One region of the Mesorhizobium sp. P2_D1 genome, then DNA from elsewhere that is predicted to be linked to it. Evidence: riboswitches for the same ligand, from Rfam matches in the RefSeq annotation. Region 1 holds a riboswitch; each other region holds the start of a gene.

Region 1 (2,259 bases):
TCCAGCGCATCGAGTGCCTGCTCGAAGCTCATCGCCTTGACGTCTTCGTTGGTCTCACCAGCCATCATTCATCCTTTCATCAGTCGCCCGACATGGGCGGCGACCGAAAATGCCAGTCCCTGCAGATCGTAGCCACCCTCTAGCAGGCTGACGAGCCGGTTGCCGCTGTGGCGCGTGGCGCGCTGCATAAGCTGGCCGGTCGCCCAGTCGAAATCATCCTCTGTCAGGTTGATTTCGGCCAGCGGATCGCGATGGTGCGCGTCGAACCCCGCCGAAATGATGATCAGGTCGGGCGCGAAATTGTCGAGCGCCGGCAGGATACGCGACAGCAAGGCATCACGAAAAACCTCGCTGCCGGTCTGCGGCGCCAGCGGCGCGTTGACGATGTTGCCGGCGCCGGTTTCGCTCTTCGCCCCGGTGCCGGGATAAAGCGGCATCTGGTGCGTCGAGCAATAGAGCACCGACGGATCGTCCCAGAAAATGTCCTGCGTGCCGTTGCCGTGATGCACGTCCCAGTCGACGACCGCAACGCGCTCGACGCCATGTTTCTTCTGCGCGTAGCGCGCGGCGATCGCCGCCGTGTTGAAGAGGCAGAAGCCCATGGCCGTGGTTTTTTCGGCATGGTGGCCGGGCGGCCGTGCGGCGACGAAGACATTGTCGGCGCGGCCGGCAAAGACATCGTCTACGGCGGCGTTGGCGGCGCCGATCGCGGTTATGGCCGCTTGCCAGCTCTTCGGGCTGACTGACGTGTCGGCGTCGATGCGGGCGATGCCCTCGTCGGGAATGGCGGCGCGGACGCGGGCGACGAAATCGGCGGGATGCGCGTAGAGAATGGTGGCCTCGTCGCCTTCAGGCGCCTTGATGCGATCGAGCCCGACAAAAGCCTCATCGTCGAGCACCCGTTCGATGGCGCGCAACCGGTCCGGCCGCTCGGGGTGACCGGGCGGCGTGATGTGTTCAAGGAAGATCGGATGGGTATAGAGACGTGTGGCCATCCTCCCTATCTAGTGCCCCGACGTCGCGATGGCCATGCGTTGTGGCCTGATGGCTGGGGAAAATCACACATGCGTCCATCGGTGTCGCTGCAGGCATTGGCGTCGTCAGCGCTTCGGCGTAAGGTCGCTGCCACTGCCTGGTGCCCGCCGCAAGCGGGAGAATCGGGAACACGGTTGAACTCCGTGGCGTGCCCAACGCTGTAAGGGGGACCGCGCCGGTAAATGCCACTGTCGATGACGGGAAGGCACCGGACGCGGGTTGATCCCGAGCCAGAAGACCGGCCTGGCAGGCATCGTCATCCGCATGGTCAGGCGGATGAAATGGATTGCAATCGCAAGGGGACACGCGATGCCGGAACACATGACCGCCTCTGTTGGCGACGGATTTGACCAGAATGCGCGCGATGCGGTCTATCGCGCCATGTTCACGCGGCGCGACGTGCGTAGCCATTTCCTGCCAACCGCGCTCGACGATGAGGTGCTGGCGCGGCTGCTGCTTGCAGCTCACCATGCGCCCTCGGTCGGCTTCATGCAGCCTTGGAATTTCATAGTTATTCGCGATGCCGAGCGACGGGAAAAAGTGCGTGACCTGTTCCTGGCGGCGCGTGAACAGGAACTGCCGGCCATCGCGGAAGAGCGACAGGCGCTTTACCGCAAGCTCAAGCTGGAAGGCATCTGCGAAAGCGCGCTCAACATCTGCATCACCTGCGACCGGCAGCGCTCGAAGGGTTCGCCACTGGGGCGCTGGCACAATCCGGAGATGGACCTCTACAGCACGGTCTGCGCGGTGCAGAATTTCTGGCTGGCGGCGCGCGCCGAGGGTGTCGGAGTCGGCTGGGTCAGCATCATCGAGGCGCAGGCATTGAAAAGCCTGCTGTCAATTCCCGAGCATGTGACGCCGGTCGCCTATCTCTGCGTCGGTCGAGTTTCTGAGTTCGCGCCAAAGCCGGACCTCGAAGCACATGGCTGGGGCCGCCGCTTGCCACTGCCGGAACTGATCATGAGCGAGACCTTTTGCGGACAAGGTGAAGCGTCGCTCAAATCGACCGTGGCGCGCCTCAACGGCTTCGATGCCGCGCCGGCGACCACTGCCGATCAGCGCGTCGCGCCGGCCGTGCCCCAGCGCGAACCGCCGAAGGAGGCCAGCGCCTTGTCCTTGAGTTCCCTGAACTTCGACGACGCCTCGGCCAGCCGGGCGTCCCAGGCGGGATCGGGCACCTGGCCCTCGATGGTCCTGAAATAGACCTGCATCAGGCAGGCGATG
Region 2 (2,259 bases), on a different contig from region 1:
CCTGAAGTGCGTCCATGTCATTGGCGACGCGGCCTTCGGCGAGTGCGGGACCGTCGACGACGGCGATGACGCCATCGACCGTTACGCGACTCTTCACCGTCGGCCACTGAAAGGCCTGGACCAGTGGCTTGGGCAGAGCCAGGCCCGAGGTCTCGATCAGGATGTGGTCGACCTTCGGCGACAGCGACAGGATCTGGTCGAGCGCCGGCACGAAATCGTCGGCAACGGTGCAGCAGATGCAGCCATTGGCCAGTTCGACGATGTTTTCCTCCGGGCAGGTGTCGATGCCGCAGCCCTTCAGGATCTCGCCGTCGATGCCGATGTCGCCGAACTCGTTGACGATGATGGCGATCCGCTTGCCGCCGGCGTTTTCCAGGAGATGGCGGATCAGCGTCGTCTTGCCGGCGCCGAGGAAGCCGGTGACGACGGTGCAGGGGACGCGGGAGACGGAGGCAGTCATGATCAGTCCTTCAGCATGTCGAGGGGAGGGATGCGGGCCACGAGGCCGCGCTTCAGGCTATCGGGACGGCCGCGCCACGGGATCAGGCCGTCGGTCGAGGTGGCGAAGAGTTTTGCCCCAGTGACGAGATCGGCACCGCTCGATGTGGTCAGGTCGCCGAAGACGTAGCTCCAGCAGCCATCGCGCAGGATGGCGGCACTGAGCCGGCGCTTGCAATTGCCGAGGCATTCGACGCTGCGGACGCGGATGTTTTCGCCAGATGCGGCGCGGCGTGTTTCATCCGCAAGCAGTTCGCCGGCGCGGGGATGGGCGTCAGAACCGGTTTCATCACGACAGGAGGCACAGACGATGACGGTCACGCCGTCAAGGGCATCGCTCTCGCCGGACGCATTGTCCGCTGTGCCAGCCGAAAAACTGCTGTCGTGGTCCAAAAATCGGGCTCCTTGCCCGGAAACCCGCCGGGCGATCGGATTCTACAGTCGCAGACGGCAGGTCTCCTGGCTCGCGGGTCATCGCCTTGGGTAGCCGCCTTCCCGGGAATACCCCAGTGGCTTTCGGCCTTGGCTCTTCGCTTACAGTTGCGGGGACAGCCGCGGATTTGAAATCGGAATTTCGCACCGCATTCCCTCTTGGCTCCTCTCGTTGAAGAGAGGAGACCGTCTGGAGCGGATTTAGGCTTTTGCGGGCGGCGGTGTCAACGTGGGCTTACGACACGGTCAGGTCGGCCAGCGCCGGACCCAAATCACCGGCTGATGTCACCTCTATACGTTCAAGGCCGAGCCAGCCCTGCATCTGCTTCAGTTCCTCGAACAGTTGGGCGGCGGTTTCAGGCGGCGCGCCCGGCTCGGCATAGGCCGCATGGACGCGCAGGACACTGGCGGGGCGATCGGCCTTGAGGTCGACGCGGCCGACGATCCGGTCGCCGAGCAGGAACGGCAGGACGTAGTAGCCATACTGGCGTTTATCGGCCGGGGTATAGATCTCGATGCGATAGTGGAAATCGAACAGCCGCTCGGTGCGCGACCGTTCGAAGACGACCGGATCGAACGGCGCCAGCAAAGCGCGGGCCTCGATTTTTCGTGGCAAACGCGCGTCTTTATGAAGATAGGCCGGCTTGTCCCAGCCTTCGACACGCACAGGCAGCAGTTCGCCCGTTTCGACCAGTTCCTCCAGCCGGCCCTTCATGTCGGCAGGGGACAGGCGGAAATAGTCGCGCAGGTCGCCTGATGTCGCGATGCCGTGGGCGCGGGCGGAAATGCGCAGCAATTCGCGGTGCGCGTCCTCGGCGGCGGGCACGGGCAGGTCGAGGATCGCTTGCGGCAACACGCGCTCCGGCAGATCGTAGAACCGCTCGAAGCCGCGACGGTGCGCCGTGGTGATGCGCCCGGCCCAGAACAGCCATTCGAAGGCATGCTTGGCATGGCTCCAGCCCCACCAGCCGCCCGAGCCTTTCTGGCCTTCGAGCGCGGAAGCGGCGATCGGACCGCGATCGGCGACCTCGCGGTAGATCTGTTCGATGTAGCCAGCGTGCTCGCGGCCCCATTTGGCGAGGCCGAGATACATTTCATCGCCGCGCTCGGCCCGCTGCATGCGCCAGCGCATCAGCGGGTAGGTCTCGACCGGCAGGAAGGAAGCCTCGTGCGCCCAGTATTCGAACACCGTGCGCTTGCGCGTCACGGCGGCATTGTCGAGCAGAGCGAGCGGATAGGGGCCAAGGCGCGAATAGAGCGGCATATAGTGGGCGCGCACCACCGCACTGACGGAATCGATCTGCAGCAGGCCGATGCGGGAGAGAACGC
Region 3 (2,259 bases), on a different contig from region 1:
CGAGATCCCAAAACCGCTGCGCACTTTTGGGCGACATGCACTAGGCAACGCTGCGCAGCGCCGGCCGGCCGCCTTCGGCAAGGCGCGGGCCGATGAACGACGCGTACCACTCGACGAACTGGATGACGCCACCCTCATGCAGCTCCGAATATGGGCCGGGCTCGTAGGCGGGCGACAGGATGCCGAAGGCGTTTTCCTCGACGATCCGCCGGTCCTGGTCGTTCGTCTCGGTCCAGACGTGTGTGAGTTCGTCGAGATCGTAATCGACGCCTTCGACCGCATCCTTGTGAACCAGCCATTTGGTCGTCACCGCGGTCTCCGTGGCGCTGATCGGCAACACCCGGAAGGTGACGGCGTGGTCGCCCAGAATGTGGTTCCAGGTCGTCGGATAGTGATAGAGCAGCAAGGAGCCGATGCGGTCGGTTGAAACGCCGTCGGACAGGTTCTTCTTGACTGCACGCTTTCCCGTCATCGTGTAGCTGACGGCATCGCGCAGCAGCGGCGCGCGGGTGGCGCGGTACTGTCCGGCCGGGTCGATGCGGAATTTGCTCGGCAGGCCGGCCGCTTCGCATTTCGCCCAGTGCGCAAGCATTTCCGGGTCGCTGTCGGCGCCTTGCACGCCGGTCACCGTGGGTGCCTCTGGAAACGTCTTGCAGAGCTCCGGATGATTGCCGGCGCAATGATAGCACTCGCGGTTGTTTTCCCAGACCAGCTTCCAGTTGCCCTTCTCGACAGTGGTCGACTCGAACGCCACCTTGGCTTCGCGCAGCCGGTGCGGCAAAAGGTAGGGCTCGATCATTGCGCGCATCGGTGCGAAATCCGCCGGCTCCTTGGCAAGGCAGATGAAAATGTAGCCACCGACGCTTTGGCAGGCGACTGGCTTCAAGCCGAACTGGCTCTTGTCGAAACTGTCGGCCATCTGCCTGGCAAACAAGAGCCTTCCGTCCAGCTCGTAGGTCCATTGGTGATAGGGGCAGACCAGCTTTGCCGCCGTGCCTTTGTCGGAATTGCAGACGCGGCTGCCGCGATGGCGGCAGGAATTGTGGAAGGCGTTGATATTGCCCTTCTGGTCGCGGACAAGCACGACTGGATAGTCGCCAATCTGCGCCGTGATGTAGCTGCCCGGCTTCGGCAGCTCGCAATCATGACCGATGAACAGCCAGTCGCGATACCAGATCAGCTCCATGTCGAGCTTGAAATAGTCTGGATCGGTGTAGAAGGGCTGTTCCAGTGAAAAGCCTTGCCGCCGGCCACTCAAGAGCCTCAGCATGTCGTTGCGAGCATCCATGTCCTGTCCTCGTTTCTAAGGACTGAACTGGTGGTGACGGAGGAAGGATTGGACGCAGGCCGGCGATGCGCCGGACATGCACTATCCGCCTCTTGACCGCCCACCGCGATCAGTCGAGTCTAGACATCTCGGGCTGGTTTCCGGGCTCTGGAGTTGTCCTTGCGGACCATCGCGACACCTTCCCAGGCGTTTGCCCAGTGGTCTCCCGTTGCGACTTGAACTCCACCACCGTTGCGGGGGCAGCGCCGGATTCTGACCGGCTTCCCAATTCTCCGCCTCGTCGTCACGAAGCGGCACCTGAGATGACATGATCTAATCACGATCGCGGGCGCGTCATCGGCATGAAAACGACATCGTATCCATGCGGCGCGACACGCTTGCGAAACGTTCCGGTCGGCGATCGCGAAGCGGAAGCCTTTCTCTTGGGTAACCATAGCCGGCTCCAATCTAGCCGAATCCGACCCCTTGCCAGGAAGCAAAAAAGGTCAAAGGTATCGAAAAGTGACTATTAGCTGCCGCTAAAATCGAACCGAACGGTTCGTTTCTGTTGACGGTGCGTGCAGGACGTGTGAACGCTGGGCCTCCGACACAGTTGGTGATCGGGGTGCCTACTTCGTACAACTATTTGATATAACTTAGAAAAACATTGAGTGTGGAAACCCGTGGCACAATTTCAAGTGGTGGATTCTTGGTCCACGTGGAACAACTTCGTGATTGGCAATGGCTGGATGGCTCTCCCACATCGGGACTGTCCGAACGACGCGATTTCTTCCCAAGACACGCCGCTAGACGGACGGCAAAAATAAGAAATACTGGAGTACCAAAAAATGAAAAAGATTATCCTCACTGCCGCCGCCCTTCTGGCCATTTCCGGCAGCGCCTTCGCGAACAGCGACCACTATGGTTCGAATGCCCCGGCAGCCACCGCTGCTGTCGACAGCTCGTACACCGCTTCGACCAAGAAGTCGGAG

What was found. Region 1 has a riboswitch for cobalamin ahead of bluB (5,6-dimethylbenzimidazole synthase). Riboswitches for the same ligand answer to the same signal wherever they lie in the genome.
Region 2: linked by a shared signal. The riboswitch ahead of AC1D0I_RS13265 (DUF1636 family protein) and the one ahead of bluB (5,6-dimethylbenzimidazole synthase) in region 1 are both predicted to bind cobalamin.
Region 3: linked by a shared signal. The riboswitch ahead of AC1D0I_RS02620 (aromatic ring-hydroxylating oxygenase subunit alpha) and the one ahead of bluB (5,6-dimethylbenzimidazole synthase) in region 1 are both predicted to bind cobalamin.

What each region holds. Positions count from the first base shown of each region.
Region 1 covers NZ_JBFUDZ010000006.1:31,404-33,662, reverse strand. The annotation lists gene AC1D0I_RS07445 (exodeoxyribonuclease VII small subunit) at 1-65, opposite strand, end outside; gene AC1D0I_RS07440 (histone deacetylase family protein) at 69-995, opposite strand; cobalamin riboswitch at 1,117-1,296, shown strand; partial or broken gene bluB (5,6-dimethylbenzimidazole synthase) at 1,300-1,974, shown strand; gene AC1D0I_RS07430 (hypothetical protein) at 2,091-2,259, opposite strand, start outside.
Region 2 covers NZ_JBFUDZ010000014.1:119,691-121,949, reverse strand. The annotation lists gene cobW (cobalamin biosynthesis protein CobW) at 1-460, opposite strand, end outside; gene AC1D0I_RS13265 (DUF1636 family protein) at 463-891, opposite strand; cobalamin riboswitch at 931-1,136, opposite strand; gene AC1D0I_RS13260 (winged helix-turn-helix domain-containing protein) at 1,166-2,259, opposite strand, start outside.
Region 3 covers NZ_JBFUDZ010000002.1:21,470-23,728, reverse strand. The annotation lists gene AC1D0I_RS02620 (aromatic ring-hydroxylating oxygenase subunit alpha) at 41-1,288, opposite strand; cobalamin riboswitch at 1,403-1,604, opposite strand; gene AC1D0I_RS02615 (DUF680 domain-containing protein) at 2,116-2,259, shown strand, end outside.